DNA from 3 places in the Cupriavidus sp. 30B13 genome. Region 1 is predicted to be linked to each of the others. Evidence: predicted binding sites of a transcription regulator. Region 1 holds the regulator's gene; each other region holds the start of a gene.

Region 1 (6,573 bases):
GCTCGCGACGATAAAATCAGATCCGCGTGCCCCTTGCCGTGCGATAGCGCCTGATCCGGCTATGGCGTCTAGTCGGACGATTGCCGCAAAATCCGCATCCCGCGTTTGACCGCCATCACCACCACGGTGACCAGCGCGCCTGCCGCAATGCCTGCCGCGCCATTGACGAGCAGGGGGACAAATATCCCGATACCTCCTCCCAGGCCTGGCAAATCTGCCAGCAACGTGTGGGCGAACTCCGTCACCTGGTGCGCGCCAGGAAATCCATGTACAAGAATCCCGCCGCCGACCAGGAACATGGCCACCGTACCCGCTACCGAGAGCGCGCGCATCAACCATGGCGCCATGCGCAGGATGGCGTGGCCGGTGGCGCGCGCAGCCGCCGACTGCCGCTGGCGAAGATAAATCCCGGCGTCATCCAGTCTGACGATGCCGGCCACCAGGCCGTAGACGCCTGCGGTCATGACAAGCGCGATGACCGACAACACGGCCACCTGCGTGCCGAACGTCGCCTCGGAAACGGTGCCAAGGGAGATCACGATAATCTCCGCGGACAGGATGAAGTCCGTGCGGACCGCGCCGCGAATCTTGGTTTTTTCAAGCGCCGCCGGATCCATTGCCGGAGGCCGGCCATGGCTAGGCCCTGCATCTGAAACCTTCCGATGCAGAAGACTGTGCGTCACCTTCTCGAATCCCTCGTAGCAGAGAAAGGTGCCTCCCGCCATCAGCAAAGGCACGATCGCCCAGGGAACCGCCGCACTGATCGCAAGTGCCGATGGCACCAGGATTGCCTTGTTCCGCAACGAGCCCTTCGCCACCGCCCACACTACCGGCAGCTCGCGGTCGGCTTTCACATCGCTGACTTGCTGGGCGTTGAGAGTGAGATCGTCGCCGAGTACGCCGGCGGTATTCTTGGCGGCGACCTTGCTCATGGTCGCCACGTCGTCAAGGATGGACGTGATGTCGTCGATCAGCAGCAGCAGGCTCGAGCCGGCCATGTCCAATCTCCTGGATGTGGTGTCGTCAGGATAATGCCATCCCCTGTAGACGACATGCCGCCGCGGCGCACGGATAGCGGTCCGGAACCCCAGACAGAAAAAGAAAACCCCGCCGGGCACGGATGCCCGGCGGGGACAGGAAGCCGCGCCGTGCCCAGCGGAGGGCGACGATGCGAGATTCAAGGCTAGCAGGGCAAAGGGGCGCTGACTGTCAACAACTGTCACCGTGGCAATCTGCCCATGTCACCGAAAAAAATGCCGCTGGACCTGGGGAGAGGCGCAGCGGCATCGTGAAGTGTCGAATATGGGCACCAAGCGGAAAGGTGCCACGACCAGCATAAGAGGCAATGCATCGTCTGGCTGTCAACAATTGCAAACGGTCCGACCCGCGCGAAGGGCGGCTGGGAGTATCGGCTGGGGCAATGACGCGGATCGACGGCGGGCGAAATGCCGCTGGAGGACTACGGACGTGGAAGAAGGGCGCATTTCCGCCGGGGGAATTGGCGCGGATCGATATGGAAAGCCGAAGCCCAAAACAAAAACAGCGCCTTGGCTAAGGCGCTGTTTTGTAGAACGAATTCTTGGGGTGGCTGATGGGACTCGAACCCACGACGACAGGAATCACAATCCTGGACTCTACCAACTGAGCTACAGCCACCGTCGTTGTCTTTCAGCTGAGTGCTGATCGACGAAAAACAAGATTATACAAACTTCAATAACGGATGGCTAGTACTTCGCTCAAAAAAATCTGGAAGCCGGCGCAGGCCCGCATAGACAGGATCCTGGCGCCGTCCTCATGCGGAAAGCTTGGGCAGGTCTTCCAGTTCGAGCATGCGGCAGATGGCGGCCATGCTGCCAACCATGGTGCGGCGCTGCGCGCCCTGATAGATGCGCACGCCTTTGGACTGGCGGAACGGCACGGGCTTGACGGGGCGGCGGGACGAGAAGCGGTTGGCTGGCAGCATGGCTACACCTGATGATTTGCAACAACGGTTGACGGCACCCGCGGGGCGGATGGGGTTGGCATATCGGGTGCAGCTCGAGGCGGGCGAGCCCGCTCCAGCCGCACTTGGGGCTTGGGACTTTCAGAACGCGCCGGTACGGATCAGGCCGACGGCAATGCCTTCCAGGGAGAACTCTTCCCGGTCCGGCTCGACGATGATGTTGGTGAAATCGGGGTTTTCCGCGATCAGTTCGATCGTGTCGCCGCGGCGGTTGAGGCGTTTGACGGTGACGTCGTCGCCGAGGCGGGCCACCACGATCTTGCCGTTGGCGGCTTCGCTGGCGCGCTTGACCGCGAGCAGGTCGCCGTCGAGGATGCCGGCGTCGCGCATGCTCAGGCCGCGCACGCGCAGCAGGTAATCAGGCTGGACCTCGAAGACGGAGGCATCCACCTGGTACTGCCGGTCGATGTGTTCCGCGGCCAGGATCGGGCTGCCAGCCGCGACGCGTCCGACCAGCGGCAGCGTCAGTTGCATGACGCCGGCCATGGGCAGGGAGAACTGGTCGGGAAGTTCGGAATCGCTGCGCGACACCTTGAGGCGGATGCCGCGCGACGCGCCGGGCGTGAGCTCGATCACGCCCTTGCGGGCCAGCGCGCGAAGATGTTCTTCCGCGGCATTGGGCGAAGAGAAGCCGAACTTGGCGGCGATCTCGGCGCGCGTCGGCGGAAAGCCGGTGTGCTGAAGGGTGCTGCGAATCAGGTCGAAAATCTGCTGCTGCCGCGGTGTCAGGGTCGCCATGGTCGCCGTTGTTCGCTGTTATTAGAGGGCACTGTATGTTTAAACAGTATGCTGTGATTTTATACAGTATCGAGTGAAGTGCAAGCGGAATTTTTGGGCACACGCTCATGGACAGGCGCTTCGCAACGCGCTAGCGCGGCGGAACGCTTTGCGGGGCGGCGGTATCGGCGGGGTTACAATCCGCGCACGCGCCATCGTTCTGATCGAGCGTCTTCCGATTCCAGGCTTCCCGAATACGTCCCCGCCATGTCCTCACTGCGTCGCGTCGTTGTGCTTGCCACCGGCGGTACCATTGCCGGTTCCTCGTCCAATCCCGCCAGCAGCGCCAAGTACCAGGCGGCCACCGTGCCGGTGACGGCGCTGCTCGGGGCCGTGCCCGCGCTGGGCGAGGTGGCGCGCATCGAGGCGGAGCAGGTGGCGCAGGTGGACAGCAAGGACATGTCGTTCGCGCTCTGGTCTAAGCTGGTCGAGCGGATCCGTTTCTGGTCCGCGCAGCCTGACGTCGCCGGCATTGTCGTGACCCACGGCACCGACACGCTGGAGGAAACGGCGATGGTGCTGCACCTGGCTTGTCCGGCCACGCTGCCTGTCGTCCTGACTGCCGCCATGCGGCCGTCGACCTCGCTGTCCGCCGACGGGCCACTGAACCTGCTCGATGCGGTGCGCGTGGCCAGCCATGCGGAATCGGCGGGGAAGGGCGTGCTGGTGGTGATCAACCAGGAAATCCACGCCGCGCGCGATGCCGTGAAAGCCCATGCGGCGGCGGTGAACGCCTTTGCTTCGCCGCTGGGCGGCCCCATCGGTTATGTGCAGGACGATTTCGTCTGTTTCACCCGTGCCCCGATGCGGCTGCCCGCCGTGCCGATGCCGGTGCCACGGGCATGGCCCCAGGTGGAAATCGTCGCCAGCTACGCGCAGCCAGGGCGGGTAATGGTCGACGCGCTGGCCGCGGCCGGCGTGGACGGCCTCGTGGTGGCGGCCGCCGGCAATGGCTCGATCCACCAGTCGCTGGCGGAGGCGCTGGCCGAGGCAGCCGCGGGCGGCGTGGCGGTCGTGCGCAGTTCGCGTACCGGGGCGGGGCATGTGGCGATACCGGCCCCTCCGCGGCCTGCGGCCGGCATGTTCGTGTCGGCCGGCGACCTGAATCCGTATAAGGCGCGCGTGCTGCTGCTGCTGGCGCTGGCTGCCGCGCCCGGGCTGGCTGCGGATCCGGCGGCGCTGCAGGCCACCTTCGCCAATAACTGAAGCAGCTTGCCCTGTGCGTTGAAAGCGCGCTATAATTTAAGGCTATCCAACCTTGCTACACCGGACATGGCGCCCGGGTGGCTTATCCAAAAGGAGCGTCAATGCGTCATTACGAAATCGTATTTATCGTCCATCCGGACCAGAGCGAACAGGTCCCGGCCATGATCGAGCGTTACAAGACGCTGGTCACCTCGCAGGAAGGCCAGATCCATCGCGTGGAAGACTGGGGCCGCCGTCAGATGGCCTACATGATCCAGAAGCTGGCCAAGGCTCACTACGTTTGCCTGAACATCGAATGCGGCAAGGAAACCCTGGCTGAACTCGAACACGCGTTCAAGTTCAACGATGCGGTGCTGCGCCACCTCATCGTTCAGACCAAGAAGGCCGAAACCGCACCGTCCCCGATGATGAAGGAAGTGCAGCGCGAAGAAGCCCGCAAGGCCGCGCAACAAACCACTGAAGGCCAGGCCGCCTGAGTGCGGACCGCTGCGGTTGCTGACGGCGCCGGATATTCCGCGCGCCGCGGCGGCACGAGCGGGCATGGGAACGGGTACCGCCAAGGGAGGCAGCGTTGAACCAGTTGAGGCTCTGCGCAACCCTCGCCGAACGCGATGCCCTGCGCTATACCCCGGCCGGTGTCCCCGTCGTCAACTGCATCCTGCAGTACGCGGGCGAGACCGTCGAGGCGCAAACGCCCAGGCAGGTGGAATTCGCCATCGCCGCCATGGGAATCGGGCAGATCGGACAACGGCTCGAGCGCACACCGCTCGGCGCCATGCTCGACTGCGAAGGATTCCTGGCCCGCAAGCACCGCAACAGCAAGGCTCTCGTCTTTCACATCACTGGATGTAAAGCATTCGAAAAGGATTGAATCATGGCATTCGTCAAACGTGACAACAAGAACAAGAAGCGCTTCCAACAGCAGAACCCGCTGTTCAAGCGCAAGCGCTTCTGCCGCTTCACCGTGGCCGGCGTGGAACAGATCGACTACAAGGATCTGGACACCCTGAAGGATTTCATCGGCGACAACGGCAAGATCACGCCGGCCCGCCTGACCGGTACCAAGGCTCACTATCAGCGTCAGCTCGATACGGCCATCAAGCGCGCGCGTTTCCTCGCGCTGATGCCCTACACCGACCTGCACAAGAACTGATCGGCCCTAGGTCCGTCAAGGAGAAAACACGATGCAAATCATTCTGCTGGAAAAAGTCATCAACCTGGGCAACCTGGGTGACATCGTTCGCGTGAAGGACGGCTACGCCCGTAACTTCCTGATCCCGAACAAGAAGGCCCGCCGCGCGACCCAGACCGCCATCAGCGAGTTCGAAGTCAAGCGCGCCGAGCTGGAAAAGGCCGCTGCCGAGAAGCTGGCTGCCGCGCAGGGCGAGGGCGAGAAGCTCAGCGGCCTGACCGTGCAGATCACCCAGAAATCGGGTGTGGACGGCCGCCTGTTCGGCTCGGTCACCAACGCCGACATCGCCGCCGCCCTGGAAGGCCAAGGCTTCAAGGTCGAGAAGGCGCAAGTGCGCCTGCCGAACGGCCCGCTGAAGATCGTGGGCGATCATCCGGTCAGCGTTTCGCTGCACACGGACGTGGTGGTCGACGTGACGATTTCCGTCCTGGGCGAGCACGTCTAAGACCGGAGTCGGTTGCCGCCGCGGCGCCCGCCAGGGATTTCCGCGCGGCAGCGGCCGCAGGCAAGAACAAGAAGGCAGGAGCCAGGTGCTCCTGCCTTTTTGTTTTGAGCCGCGGTTTCGGGCCCGGCCCGGCCGGGGTGGTCGTCCTGCCGTCACATCGCCGCACGCGCCGCGATTTCTCCTCCGGCTCGCCTGTGCGCGCCGTTATAATCCCTCCCCATGAACGCGCCTGTCAGCGACCCCCAACTCGACAATCTCAAGGTACCTCCGCACTCCATCGAGGCCGAGCAATCGGTGCTGGGCGGCCTGCTGCTGGACAATGCCGCCTGGGACCGCATTGCCGACTTCCTTTCCGAGTCGGACTTCTACCGCTTCGATCACCGGATGATCTTCCAGAGCATCGCCCGGCTGATCTCCGCCACCAAGCCCGCCGACGTCATCACCGTCTACGAGATGCTGCAGGTAGCGGGCAAGGCGGAAGAAGTGGGCGGGCTGGCCTACCTCAACTCGCTCGCGCAGAACACGCCCAGCGCGGCCAACATCCGCCGCTACGCGGAGATCGTGCGCGAACGCTCGGTGCTGCGCAAGCTGGTCACCGTGGCCGACGACATTGCCTCGGCCGCCTTCGCGCCCAAGGGGCGCGAGGTGCGCGAACTGCTCGACGAAGCCGAGTCCAAGGTCTTTGCGATTGCCGAGGAAGGCTCGCGCGGGCAGAAGGGCTTCCAGGAGATCCAGCCGCTGCTCACGCAGGTGGTGGAGCGCATCGACGAGCTGTACCACCGCGACAGCAACACCGACGTGACCGGCGTGCCCACCGGCTTCATCGACCTGGACCGCATGACCAGCGGCATGCAGGCCGGCGACCTGATCATCGTGGCCGGCCGCCCGTCGATGGGCAAGACCGCGTTCTCGCTGAACATCGGCGAGCACGTGGCGGTGGAGCAGGGCCTG
Region 2 (6,573 bases), 480 kb from region 1:
CCATGACCGATCAGCAGTTGCAGATGTATCAGTTCAACCAGCAGATGACTGCCCAGCAAATGCAGCAGTTCAATGCGCAATTGCAGCAGCAAAACCAGCAACTGCAGCAACAGCAGAATGCGTGGCTTCAGATGCCGCAATACGTGGCGCCGCAAGCCGCGCCGCTGACACCGCAAACCGGCAATCAGATACGTTGCATCAATACCGGGCCGGTTACTAACTGCCGATATTGATCGAGGTCGGACACGCGGTGACTGCGTCCACGGCGACTGCGCGGCGTCAGATCGTGCAGCCATGCGCAGATGTGCGCAGGCGTGTTTTCTCAGTGCATTCGCGCGGCCTCCGGCAGCCCTGCCGGCTCGTGCCGGAGTGGCGTTCCGGCATTCGCCCGCCTGACAAAATCCAGCCCGAACAGCACCATCGCGACGATCGTGCCGCCGCTGAGCAGCGAAAACACCGCCATCACGAGCATGCCCGGGCCGGCGCGCCGGTCGGGCAGGGTTGGCCCGGAGGCGAAATGCGCGTTGACGAGGTGCCGGGTCCGGAGCTCTTCGGCTATCAGGCCGACGTCGTTGAAGACTTCGCGGATGTCGTCGTCCTTCAGGTCGGCGCCGTCGAACACGTCTTTTTGCAGCGCCAGGTAGCCGGCCAGCATCGCCTTGCCGGACCTGGGCGGCGTGCCCAGGGCTTCCGCGCGCGCGAAGAAGGTTTCGCGCAGCGCGTTCTGGGCTGCGTCCCGCTCGAGCGAGGTGAGCTGCGTGCGCAGGTCGGTGATGGCGGATTCCGCGCCGATCAGCTGCGCTACCGGCGACAGGTATTTCGAACTGGCGGCATCGGATGAGAGCAGTTGCCTGGATTCCAGCCGGGCGGCGCCGGGATATCGGCCGGCGATGACCTTGAGGGACTTCAGCCGCTCGGTTTCCTGGCGGAGCTCGAGCCGTTTCGCAATGATCCGGTTGTCGATCTGCTGCTTCCTGGCCTTGAATTCCGCGGCCTTGGTGTGGACGATTTCGGTCAGTTCCTGGCGCAGCATCGTGTCCTTGAGGAAGTCGCCGAGGATTTCCACCCTGGCCGTCGCGTCGGCGGGCGAGGCGGCGGCAAAGGAGATGTTGAAGCCGAGGATGTCGGGGTCGAGCGGCGTCTTGGTGTTGTTGAGGTAGCCGAGCTCCGCCTTGGAGTAGGGCAGCACGGGCGTGACGTGCTTGCGCAGGAAATTTTCCTGCAGGGAGTGGGTCAGATACCGGCCGTTGGCGTCGGCTTCCAGTTTCTCGTTGAGGAGAAAGCGCTGCAGGGCGCTCTTGTCGGCGAACGCGGCGCGCTGGGCGTTGTACTCCGCCAGCTTCCGGCTCGCCCGGAGAAAGCCGTCGCTCTTGTAGCTCGCGCTGGCCAGGTACAGGGTCGAGAACAGGAGGAAAGCCACGGCCGGCGCGAAGATCGCCATCCGCTTCCAGTGCCGGCGCAGCCATTGCCACAGGGCGACGGCAGGGGGTGGCAGGGCAAGCGTGCTTTCCGGCGGTCTGGCTTCCGACATGGCGTCTCTCTGAATCGATGGATGAAATGCGCCGGTTGCGGGCCGGCTTACTAGAATCCATCAACACAGCGAGGCAATGGCGGCGAATTTTCCTAAGCGCAATACGGAATTCTCTCGATATTGCGTACTAGTCCGGACAGTCCGGAATTTGCCCGCCGGGCGCCCGGTCAGCCGGTTTCGTCGAACGGCAATTCCCCCTGTACCGGCAACGGCGCCAGATCGTTCTCCGCCGCCACCGTCAACGCACTGACGCGCACTCCCAGCAGCCGGATCCTGCGGTCCAGCGCGACCCGCTTCACGCATTCCGTGGCGGCCCGCCGCAGCAGCACGGCGTCGGCCGTGGGCTCGGGCAGGCTGAGGTCGCGCGTGACGGTCTGGAAGTCGTCGTAGCGCAGCTTGACACCGACCGTGCGGCCGACGTAGCCCTTGCGGCGCAGGTCTTCGGCCAGGCGCTGGCACAGGCCGGTGAAGATCCCGGAGAGGGCCTGGCGGTCCTGGCGCGGGTGGAGATCGCGCTCGAAGGTGGTTTCGCGGCTCATGGACTTGGGTTCCGAGCTGACCACGACGCTGCGCTCGTCGCGGCCCTGGGCGATTTCCGCGAGCCAGGCCGAGTAGCTGCGGCCGAAATGGCTTTGCAGCAGGCCAAGGTCGGCGTGGGCGAGGTCGCCGACGGTGGCGATGCCCAGGCCGGCGAGTTTCTCGGTGGCCTTGGGGCCGATGCCGTTGACCTTGCGCACGGGCAGGGGCCAGATGCGCAGGGGGATGTCCGCGGCGGTGAGCAGGGTAAGGCCGTCGGGCTTGTCGAGTTCGGAGCCGATCTTGGCGAGCAGCTTGTTGGGGGCGATGCAGATGGAGCAGCTCAGCCGGGTGGCTTCGCGCACCGCCTGCTTGATGCGCATGCCGAGTTCGGCCGGCTCGCCGGGCACGTCGCTGAGGTCGATGTAGATTTCGTCGATGCCGCGGTCTTCGATCTGGTCGGTGAAGGCGTGGACGGCGGCCTTGAACAGGCGGGAGTAGTGCCGGTAGGAGTCGAAGTCGGTGGGCAGCAGGATGGCGTCCGGCGCGAGCTGGGCGGCCTTCATCATGCCCATGGCCGAGAACACGCCGAGCGCGCGTGCCTCGTAGGTGGAGGTGGTGACCACGCCGCGCCCGGCGTAGTCGCGCAGGCGGGCGAAGCGCCGGGTGCCGTCCGGCAGCGTTTCGGGCGTGGCGTTGCGCCCGCCGCCGATCACCACGGCCTTGCCGCGCAACTCCGGGTATCGCAGGAGTTCGACGGAAGCGTAGAACGCGTCCATGTCAAGGTGGGCGATGCGGCGGATGGCGGATGGCATTGGCGGCGGGCTGGGATTGGCGACGCCTCTGTCCTGCCGTGGTGGGGGTAGGGCGCCTCGATGACTGTATGCATATACAGTATATCGGAGGATTCCGCATGCCTGATGGGAATCCTCCGAGGGCGGCCTTTATTTTGCCTCGCCGGGCAAAGCAGGTGCGGCGCTTACCGCAGCAGGAAGGCGATGTCGTCGACGCTGATCTGCGTTGCCGGCACGCCCCGGCGCTGCTGGAACAGGATGTGCTGCAGCACCTGGCGGCGCTGCGCGGCGAAGACGGCGAGGTCGATCGGCGAGCCGGTGCGGGCGTAGTGTTCGATCAGCAGCTTGTAGGCGCGATGGCGCATGCGCAGGGCTTCGCCGTCGGCGCGCAGCTTGCCGGCGTCGTCCGCGGCGGCCGGCCCGGCGGTGCGCAGCGCTTCGAGCGCATGGGCATGCAGTGCGCGGTAGCGGTCGAGTTCGGCCTGGGTGGTGCGCAGGCGTTCGCGCAGTTCGCGCACCTTGCGCTGCAGCCGCAGCGTCATGCCGACGCCGTGCTCGATCAGCGCGACGGTTTCCAGCGCGTGGCTGGCCGCCGCGATGGTGTTCTTCCAGATGCCCCGGTCGGACGTGTCGGCATCCGGGGCCCACCCGTTATGGGCTCCGCTCAGTGTTTTCATATGACCCTTGACCCTTGAACCGATTTCCGGCGGCCGGTCTTGTGATGCCCGGTCCGGTCCGGCAAGCAGGTGGCCGCGCCTGGCTGGCGGCCTGCCATGCTGATGCAGCCCCGTGCGTTCGGGTGCGTCCGGGTGCGCGCGGGATGTGCCGCCGTATTGCGGGCACGCCGGGTCTCGCAGCCTTGCGCCGGGGTTTTGGGGAATGATCCTACGGTCTTACCGGGCGCGGGCCAAGTAGAAGATGCTTAGATCTGGTTTTTCCCGCGCCTATGTCGTGTCATGTCTGGCCGTCCGTGTGGCTTGTCATCATGCTGACGCGAAACGCGGGGCCGGGTGGACACCATGACGGCGGCGCTCGGCCGGGGGACCAGGCCGGCGAGCGGGCGGCGACTCAGTTTTCCCGGGCCTCGAGCGTGAAGCCGGCGCCGGCGTCCTGGCCCAGCAGCGAGACCAGCGCCGGCATGGCCGCTTCCAGGTTTTCCTTGAGGCGCCACGGCGGGTTGACGACGAACATGCCGCTGCCGTGCAGGCCCAGGCCGCCGGCGACGGGCTGCTTGACCGTCAGGGTCACGTGCAGCCAGCTCTTGAGCGGCAGCTTCTTCAATTGCACCGGCAACTGCACCGACTCGCGGCGCTGCACCTGGGGATACCAGATCGCGTAGACGCCGGTGGCGAAGCGCTGCAGTCCGTCCTGCAGGGTCCGCACCACGCGCGCATAGTCCTGCTTGTCCTCGTAGGACGGGTCGACCAGCACCAGCGCGCGGCGCGGCGCGGGCGGCAGGATGGCGTTGATGCCGGTGAAGCCGTCGCCGTCGTACAGCATGACGCGGCGGCCGGCGCCGCGGAAGTTGTCGCGCAGCACCTGGATTTCCGTGGGGTGCATCTCGAACAGGCGCAGGCGGTCGGCGTCGCGCAGCATCTGCCAGGCCAGCCACGGCGAGCCCGGGTAGTGCTGCAGGCTGCCGTCCGGGTTGAGGGTGCGCACCTGCTCCAGGTAGTCCTCGAGCACGGTGGGCATGGGCCGCCTGGCGGCGGCGGCCTGCCACAGGCGGGCGATGCCCGTTTCAAACTCGCCTTTTTTCTGCGCGTATGCATGGTCCAGCGCATACAGCCCGGCGCCGGCATGCGTATCGATATACCAGAACGGCTTGTCCTTCTGTGTCAGCTGTTCCAGCAACTGGACCACGATGGCGTGTTTGAGGACATCGGCGTGGTTGCCGGCATGGAAGGCGTGACGATAGCTGAACATGACAAAGCGCAAGAAAAGCGCAAGAGAGGCGGCAGAAGGGCGCGCGAAGCCGGGCGGGGCGGGCTGCGGCGCAGGGCGCTATGCTACCATCGCCCGCGCTCGGGGCCGTCCGCCGGCCGTCAGTCGGCAGTTCGCCGCGCCGGCCGCCGTGCTCCGGATTTCCCTCATCCCAGACGTTCCTTCCCGTTCCATGTCCCGCGCCTTAGATCTCGCCGAGCCCGTCTTCTCCGATGCCGGGCCGCCCTATTCGACGCGCTATGGCGACGTCTACCACAGCGACGAAGGCGGGCTCGCGCAGGCTCGCCACGTTTTCCTCGGCGGCAACGACCTGCCGCAGGCGTGGGGCGGCCGCGACCAGTTCGTGATCCTGGAAACGGGCTTCGGCCTGGGCCTGAATTTCCTGGCGACGTGGCAAGCGTGGCGGGCCGATCCGCGGCGCTGCCGGCGCCTGCATTTCGTCTCCATCGAGAAGCATCCGTTTTCGCGCGAAGGCCTGGCCGTGGTTCACGCCAGGATGTCCGGCGCGGCGGAGCTGGCGCCGCTGGCGGCGCAATTGCAGCATGCCTGGCCGCTGGCGCTGCCGGGCATGCACCGGCTTGAGTTCGAGGGCGGCGCGGTGGTGCTGACGCTCGCCTTCGGCGATGTCGACACCATGCTGCCGCGGCTGGCGCTGGGTGCCGACGCGTTCTACCTGGACGGCTTTGCCCCCGAGCGCAATCCCGGAATGTGGCAGCCGCCGCTGATGAAGCGGCTGGCCCGGCTGGCCCGGCCCGAGGCCACGGTGGCGACGTTCGCCGCGGCCGGCCTGGTGCGCCGCGGCCTGCAGGCCGCGGGCTTCGAAGCGAAGCGCGCGACCGGCTACGGCAGCAAGTGGCACATGACGGTGGGGCGCTTTCCCGCCGAACGCGCCCGGCGCCGGCATCCGCCGCCGGTGCCCGCGGCCTGGCCCGAGCGCCACGCGATCGTGATCGGCGCCGGGCTGGCGGGCTGCGCGGTGACCGAGCGGCTGGCCGTGCGCGGCTGGCGCGTGAGCCTGTTCGACACGCACGACGGCCCGGCGCGGCAGACTTCGGCTCACCGCGCGGCGGCCATGCATCCGCACCTGTCGTCCGACGACAGCATCCTGTCGCGGCTGTCGCGCGCCGGCAATCTCGCGTCGCTGCGCTGCTGGGCGGGGCTCGCGGCGGCCGGGCACGCGCCGGGCTGGAACGAATGCGGCGTGCTGCAGATCGGCGCCGGCGAGGAAGACGCGCGCATCCAGCAGGCCGCGCTTGCCGCGCTCGGGTTTCCGGAGGCATTCGCGCGCTGGATGCCAGCCGCAGAGGCCGCGCGCGCGCACGGCGCGGCGGTGCCGCTGGGCGGGCTGTGGTTCGAGCAGGGCGGCTGGGCGGCGCCGCCCGATCTCTGCGGCGCGCAGCTGGCGCAGGCCGGCGCGGCGCTGACGGCGCGCTTCGGCTGCCGCGTGGCGCGGCTGGCGCGCGACGGCGACGGCTGGCAGGCGCTCGACGGAACCGGCGCGGTGCTGGCGCGGGCGCCGGTGGTGGTGCTCGCCAATGCGCATGAGGCGCTGCGGCTGCTGCCGCTGCGCCATATGACGATCGACCGGGTGCGCGGCCAACTGACCACGCTGGCGGCGGCGCAGGTCGACCAGCTCGGCGCCTGGCCCGATTGCGTGGTGACCGGCACCGGCTACCTGCTGCCGCGCGCCGGCGACGGCAGCGCGCGGGTCGGCTCCAGCTACGAACCGGCGGCGCCCGAGGGCGACGACCTGCGCGAGCGCGCCGACGTGCACGCCGAGAACCTGGC
Region 3 (6,573 bases), on a different replicon from region 1:
GCCACACGCATTTCCCGCAGCGCATCGAGGAGGTCAAGCGCGGCGTCTGGCAGGCCGGCGGCTTCCCGGTGGTGATGCCGACCCTGAGCGTGGGCGAGACCTACGTCCGCCCCAGCACGCTGATCTACCGCAACCTGCTGGCGATGGACGCGGAAGAGATCCTGCGCTCGCACCCGATCGACGGCGCCGTGCTGCTGGGCGGCTGCGACAAGACCACGCCCGGGCTGCTGATGGCGGCCGCCTCGGTCAACATCCCGGCCATCTTCGTGCCCGCCGGCGCGATGCTGCGCGGGCACTGGCGCGGGCAGCAGATGCTGGGCACCGGCTCCAGCACCTGGCAGGCCCTGGCCGACTACCGCGCCGGCAAGCTCGACGAGAAATCGTGGCGGCAGGTCGGCGAGGGCACGGCCCGCTCGCCGGGCACCTGCAACACCATGGGCACGGCCTCGACCATGACCAGCATGGCCGACGCGCTGGGGCTCACCCTGCCGGGCGCCAGCTCGATCCCCGCCGTCGACGCCACGCATTCGCAGATGGCGTCGACGTCCGGGCGCCGCATCGTCGAGATGGTGTGGGAAGACCTGCGGCCGAAGGACATCGTGACGCGCCAGAGCTTCCTGAACGCCGTGGTCACGGACATGGCGCTGTCCGGCTCGACCAACTCCCTCATCCACCTCGTGGCGATGGCGCGCCGCCTCGGCGTCGAATTGTCGCTGGACGATTTCTCGCGCGCCAGCGAAACGGTGCCGGTGCTGTGCAACCTGCAGCCCAGCGGCACCTACCTGATGGAGGACCTGTTCTACGCGGGCGGATTGCTGGCCCTGCTCAAGCGCATCGCCCCGCATCTCGACCTGTCCTGCCAGACGGTCACCGGCCGCACGCTGGGCGAGAACATCGAGCAGGCCGAGGTCTATAACGACGACGTCATCCGCACCGAGGAAAACCCGGTCTACGGCGCCGGCGGGCTGGTGGTGCTGCGCGGCAACCTGGCGCCGCGCGGCGCGGTGCTCAAGCGCGCCGCCGCCGAGCCCCGCCTGCTCCAGCACACCGGCCCGGCCGTGGTCTTCCGCAACTTCCAGGACATGCTCGCGCGCGTGGACGACCCCGACCTGCCCGTGACCGCGGACAGCGTGCTGGTGCTGCAGGACAGCGGCCCGACTGGTGCGCCCGGCATGCCGGAATGGGGCATGCTGCCGATCCCGAAGAAGCTGCTGGCGGCCGGCGTGCGCGACATGGTGCGTATCTCCGACGCGCGCATGAGCGGCACCAGCTACGGCACCTGCGTCTTGCACGTGTGCCCGGAAAGCCGCGTGGGCGGGCTGCTGGGGCTGGTGCGCGACGGCGACCTGGTGCGCCTCGACACCGAGGGCCGCCGCCTCGACCTGCTGGTCGACGAGGCGGAGATCGAAGCGCGGCGCAAGGCCTGGGTGGCGCCGCCGCCGCACTACGAGCGCGGCTTCGGCCTGCTGCATATCGAGCACGTGCTGCAGGCGGACGAGGGCTGCGACCTCGATTTCCTCGCCAAGCAGGGCACCGTGCCCGATCCGGAAGCGCGCTTCTCGTAGGCGGGGCCTCGCGTCTGCCACTCGTCTCGGCGCCGTCCCGCCACGGGGCGGCGCTTCCGGCACTCCCTCCCATCTCCCCTTGCGCCAATCCGAATACTGTATAAACATACAGTATTCGGAGATTTCGCCTCATCCGCCGGATAAGGCAGCCACGAGGCCGCAAGCGTCACATGAATTCCCTTGTTTTTCCCGGCTCGCACGAGCCGCCACCCGATGCGTCGTCGCCCGGTTGCCTTCTGGACCGGCCTGCCGAGGCAGACCGCCATGAGGCGCTGAACGCGCTCGCGCGGCGCCATCCCGGCCTGTGGCGCGCCGGGCAGCTTGGCCGCGCGGGCCACGCGGGCAGCGTGCCGGCGCTGGAGACGGGCCATGCGGCGCTGTCGGCCGAATTGCCGGGCGGCGGCTGGCCGCTGGGAGCCCTGACCGAGCTGCTGCTGGCCGAGCCCGGCGTGGGCGAGCTGCGCCTGCTGCGGCCGGCGCTGGCCGCGCTGGCGGCGGCGCAGCGGCGGCTGGCGCTGGTGGGGCCGCCGCACTTGCCGAATGCCGCCTGCCTGGCCGGCTGGGAGCTGCCGGCGCGGCAGGTGTTCTGGGTGCGCGCGCCGGCCGGCGCGGGCAAGGCCGCGGCGCAGGCCGACGTGCTGTGGGCGGCGGAGCAGGTGCTGCGCAGCCAGGCCTTCGGCGGAGTCATGGTGTGGCTGCCCGCGGCGCGGCCCGAGGCGCTGCGCCGCCTGCAGGTGCTGGCGCAGGCGGGCGACGCGGTGGTGTGGGCCATGCGCCCGGCCAGCGTGCTGCGCGAGTCGTCGCCGGCGGTGCTGCGGCTGCTGCTGGCGCCGGCGCCGGGCAACGCGCTGTCGATCACCTTCCACAAGCGGCGCGGGCCGGTGCGCGAGCAGCCGCTGGTGCTGCCGCTCGGCGAGATGGTGGCGGTGCCGGGCCGTCCGTCCGCGCGGCGGCCCGCGCCGGCGCAGGCGCCGCGCGTTTCACCGGCCGTTGCGGGAGAGCAAGACCATGTCGTACTGGATCGCGGTGCATCTGCCGCGCCTGTCGCTGGACGCGCTGCAGCCGAACTGGCCTGAGCCGGACGCGGCCGCCGCGGTCCCCGGCGTGCTGCATCACGGCGTGCCGGTGGCGGTGATGGAGCGCGAGCGCGTGGTGCTGGCCAATACCCCTGCGCTGGCACTGGGCGTGCAGGCCGGCATGCGGCGCGGCGGCGTGCAGGCCTTGTCGGCGCGGGTGGTGCAGCTCGAGCGCGAGCCGGCGGCGGAGGCGCAGCTGATGACGGCGCTGGCGCTGGCGCTGCTGCATTTCTCGCCGCACGTGACCTTGCACCCGGACCCCGAGGCGGCCACGGTGATGATCGATGCGGGCGCCAGCGTGCGGCTGTTCGGCGGGCATCGCGCGCTGTGCCGCGCGGTCTATGCGCGGGTGCGCCGGCTGGGCGTGTTCCTCCAGCTCGGCTGCGCGCCGACCGCCTTCGGCGCGGCGTGGCTGGCGGCGCAGCCGTTCCGGCGCGACCGCCGCGGCGCCATGGTGCGCCCGGCGCGGCGCGCGCTGCGGCCGGCGCGCATGGCGCGGCTGCTGGACCGCCTGCCGGTGGGCATGCTGCATAACGTGGCCGACGAAGGCTGGCTGGACGGCATCGGCTGCCGCACCGTGGGCGAGGTGCGCCGCCTGCCGCGCGCCGGTTTGCGGCGCCGCCTCGGCGCGGACGTGCTGGTGCGGCTGGACCAGGCCTATGGCGCGGTGCCGGTGCGCTTTACCTGGTTCAGCGCGCCGCCCGCGTTCGCGCAGCGCATGGAACTGCCGGGCCGCACCGAATCGGTCCAGGGCGTGATGGCCGGCGCGCAGCGCCTGCTGCTGGCGCTGGGCGGCTGGCTGGCGGTGCGGCAGGCCGGCGTGACGCGCCTGGCGCTGCGGCTCGAGCATGAGCGCTACCGCCTGGGCTGCGAGACCCCGGCCACGCCGGTGACGGTGAGCCTGGCCGAGCCCAGCCGCGATCCGGCGCACTTGGGCCGGCTGCTGCAGGAGCGGCTGGACAAGGTGCAGTTCACCGTGCCGGCGGTGGGGCTGCTGCTGGCGGTGGAAGCCATGCAGGACTGCCTGCCGCGCAGCGCGGCGCTGTTTCCCGACCCGGGCGGCACGCCGGCCGGGCTGGGCCGCCTGCTCGATACCTTGATGGCGCGCCTGGGCCGCGAGAACGTGCTGCAGCCCCGGCCGCTGGCGGACCACCGGCCCGAGTGCGCCAGCCGCTGGTGCCCGGTGGACGAGATGCCGGCGCGCGCGGCGGCGGCGGCGGCCCCGCAGGCCTGGCCCGCGCGCCCGCCGTGGCTGCTGGCGCAGCCGCTGCCGCTGGCCGTGCAGCGCCACCGGCCTTGCCACGGCGGGCCGCTGGTCCTGCTGTCGCGGCCCGAGCGCATCGAGTCCGGCTGGTGGGACGACGCGCTCGCCACGCGCGATTATTTCGTCGCCGAGCGCGCCGACGGCCTGCGCTGCTGGGTCTACCGCCAGCGCCCGGGGCGCGAGGAGGGCGGTGAATACCGCTGGTTCCTGCACGGGCTGTTCTGAGGGCCGCTTCGCTTCGCGGCTTGGCTTCACGGCTTCACCTCATCGCTTTGCCTCATCGCTTTGCCTCACGCGTCGCTTCACATTCGGTATCCGTCTCCATCATGTCCAGCCAGCCAGCCGCTCCTTCGTTTTCCGCCTTGCCGGCCGCGCTCTCGGCGCTGCTGCCGGGCTTGCCCGCGCTACCCGATTACGTGGAGCTGCACTGCATCTCGAACTTCACCTTCCTTGAAGGGGCCTCGCATCCGGTCGAGCTGATCGAGCGCGCGTTCGCGCTCGGTTATGGCGGCCTCGCGCTGACCGACGAATGCTCCGTGGCCGGCACGGCGCGCGCGCACCACGCGCTCAAGGACCTGCGCGAGCGCGCCAGCGACGCGCTCGCGCGCAGCGCGGCGCGGCTGGCCGCGGGCCTCGACGCGGGCGAGGACGAAGAAGACGAGGACGACCTGGATGCCCTGGCCGCGGAAGAGGCGGAAGAGGGCGAAAGCCACGAGCCGGGCGCGCAGGACGTCCTGCTGGACGCTGCCGGCCCCGGCGAGGCCGCCGAGGCCCGCCTGCGGCGCCACGAAAAACTGTCCGCCATCGCGGCCGCCGCGCAGGCATTCCGCCTGCTGATCGGCAGCCGTTTCACGCTTGCCGGCCAGGATGGCGAGCCGGCGCTGCGGCTGGTGCTGCTGGCGCAGGACCGCGAGGGCTTCGGCAATCTCTGCGAGTTCATCACGCTGGGCCGCCGGCGCGCGGAAAAAGGGGCCTACCGCCTGCACCCGGAGGACATCGCCGCGCCCACGGGGGAGCAGGCGCACCTGCGCGGCATGCCCAACTGCGTGGCGCTGCTGCTGCCCGCGTATTGCCCCGAGCCACAGGCGCTGCTGCGGCAGGCGCGCTGGATGCGGCAGGTCTTCGGCGAGCGCGCCTGGATCGCGCTCGAGCAATTGCAGGGCCATGCCGATGCGCTGCACCGGCTGCGGCTCGAGGACGCCGCGGCGCAGGCCGGCGTGCCGCTGGCGGCGGCGGGCGCGGTGACCATGCACGTGCGCTCGCGCAAGCCGCTGTCCGACGTGCTCAGCGCGATCCGCGCCGGGCAGACGCTGGCCGAGTGCGGCATGGCGCTGGCGCCCAATGCCGAGCAGCACCTGCGCATGCGCCAGCGGCTGTCGCGGCTCTATCCGCGCGAGGCGCTGGCGCAGACGCTGCGCATCGCCGGCCTGTGCGATTTCTCGCTGGATACGCTGCGCTACGAATATCCGGAAGAGCTGGTGCCCGTCAGCCTGACGCCGTTCAGCCACCTGTACAGCGAGACCATCAAGGGCATGAGGATGCGGTTTCCCGATGGCCTCGATCCCAAGTGGAAAAAGCAGTTGAAGGAGGAACTCGCCCTGATCCAGGAAAAAGGGTACGAATCGTTCTTCCTCACCGTGCACGACATCGTGCGTTTCGCGCGCCGCGAGGGCATCCTGTGCCAGGGGCGCGGCTCCGCGGCCAACTCGCTGGTCTGCTATTGCCTGTTCATCACCGAGGTCCACCCGGCCGACACCAACATGCTGTTCGGCCGCTTTCTCTCGCGCGAGCGCGACGAGGCACCCGACATCGATGTCGATTTCGAGCACCAGCGGCGCGAGGATGTCATCCAGTACATCTACGAGAAATACAGCAGGGACCGCGCCGCGCTGGCCGCCTCGCTGATCACCTACCGCTCGCGCAGCGCGCTGCGCGACGTGGGCCGCGCGCTGGGCATCGATGCCAGCGTGATCGAGCAGGTGGTCAAGGGCCAGGCGTGGTGGGACGGCCCGCGCGGGTTTCTCGAGCGCATCTCGCAGTACGGGCTGGATCCGGAATCGCTGGCGGTGCGGCAGTGGGCCAGCCTGACCATGCAGCTGCGCGGCTTTCCGCGCCACCTGTCGCAGCACGTGGGCGGCTTCGTGATCGCGCGGGACAAGCTGTCGCGGCTGGTGCCGATCGAGAACGCGGCCATGGTGGACCGCAGCGTGATCCAGTGGGACAAGGACGACCTCGAATCGCTCGGCCTGCTCAAGGTGGACGTGCTGGCGCTGGGCATGCTGTCGGCGATCCGGCGCGCGCTGGAAATGATCCCGGGCCCGTCCGGCGCGCCGATGCGCATGGCGGAGATTCCCCGCGAGGACGGCAAGACCTACGACATGATCTGCGCGGCCGAGACCATCGGCGTGTTCCAGGTGGAATCGCGCGCGCAGCAGTCGATGCTGCCGCGCCTGCGGCCGCGCAACTTCTACGACCTAGTGGTGGAAGTGGCCATCGTGCGGCCCGGCCCGATCCAGGGCGGCATGGTGCATCCCTTCCTCAAGCGGCGCGAGCTGGTGCGGCGCACCGGCAAGCAGCCCGTGTACCACGACAAGATCATCCAGGACGTGCTGGGCCGTACCCTGGGCGTGCCGATCTTCCAGGAGCAGGTGATGCAGCTGGCCATCGA

Evidence for each region. The regulator LexA, encoded in region 1, represses DNA repair genes until DNA is damaged. The targets are predictions, from matches to a motif close to ACTGTATNNNNATACAGT.
Region 2: the regulator LexA is predicted to act here: its motif matches at 2,926-2,943, upstream of dinB (DNA polymerase IV).
Region 3: the regulator LexA is predicted to act here: its motif matches at 1,661-1,678, upstream of imuA (translesion DNA synthesis-associated protein ImuA).

The regions. Positions count from the first base shown of each region.
Region 1 is NZ_CP188223.1:2,462,266-2,468,838, reverse strand. Features, by position in the region: gene ACKI2N_RS11305 (DUF808 domain-containing protein) at 69-998, opposite strand; tRNA gene ACKI2N_RS11300 (tRNA-His) at 1,581-1,656, opposite strand; gene ACKI2N_RS11295 (hypothetical protein) at 1,793-1,963, opposite strand; gene lexA (transcriptional repressor LexA) at 2,084-2,740, opposite strand; gene ACKI2N_RS11285 (asparaginase) at 2,987-3,985, shown strand; gene rpsF (30S ribosomal protein S6) at 4,087-4,461, shown strand; gene priB (primosomal replication protein N) at 4,557-4,856, shown strand; gene rpsR (30S ribosomal protein S18) at 4,860-5,138, shown strand; gene rplI (50S ribosomal protein L9) at 5,170-5,622, shown strand; gene ACKI2N_RS11260 (replicative DNA helicase) at 5,842-6,573, shown strand, end outside.
Region 2 is NZ_CP188223.1:1,980,818-1,987,390, forward strand. Features, by position in the region: gene ACKI2N_RS09140 (hypothetical protein) at 1-233, shown strand, start outside; gene ACKI2N_RS09145 (hypothetical protein) at 323-1,441, opposite strand; gene dinB (DNA polymerase IV) at 1,699-2,862, opposite strand; gene ACKI2N_RS09155 (hypothetical protein) at 3,027-3,518, opposite strand; gene ACKI2N_RS09160 (23S rRNA (adenine(2030)-N(6))-methyltransferase RlmJ) at 3,910-4,767, opposite strand; gene mnmC (bifunctional tRNA (5-methylaminomethyl-2-thiouridine)(34)-methyltransferase MnmD/FAD-dependent 5-carboxymethylaminomethyl-2-thiouridine(34) oxidoreductase MnmC) at 4,958-6,573, shown strand, end outside.
Region 3 is NZ_CP188224.1:1,371,042-1,377,614, forward strand. Features, by position in the region: gene araD (L-arabinonate dehydratase) at 1-1,565, shown strand, start outside; gene imuA (translesion DNA synthesis-associated protein ImuA) at 1,736-2,641, shown strand; gene ACKI2N_RS25255 (Y-family DNA polymerase) at 2,574-4,130, shown strand; gene ACKI2N_RS25260 (error-prone DNA polymerase) at 4,232-6,573, shown strand, end outside.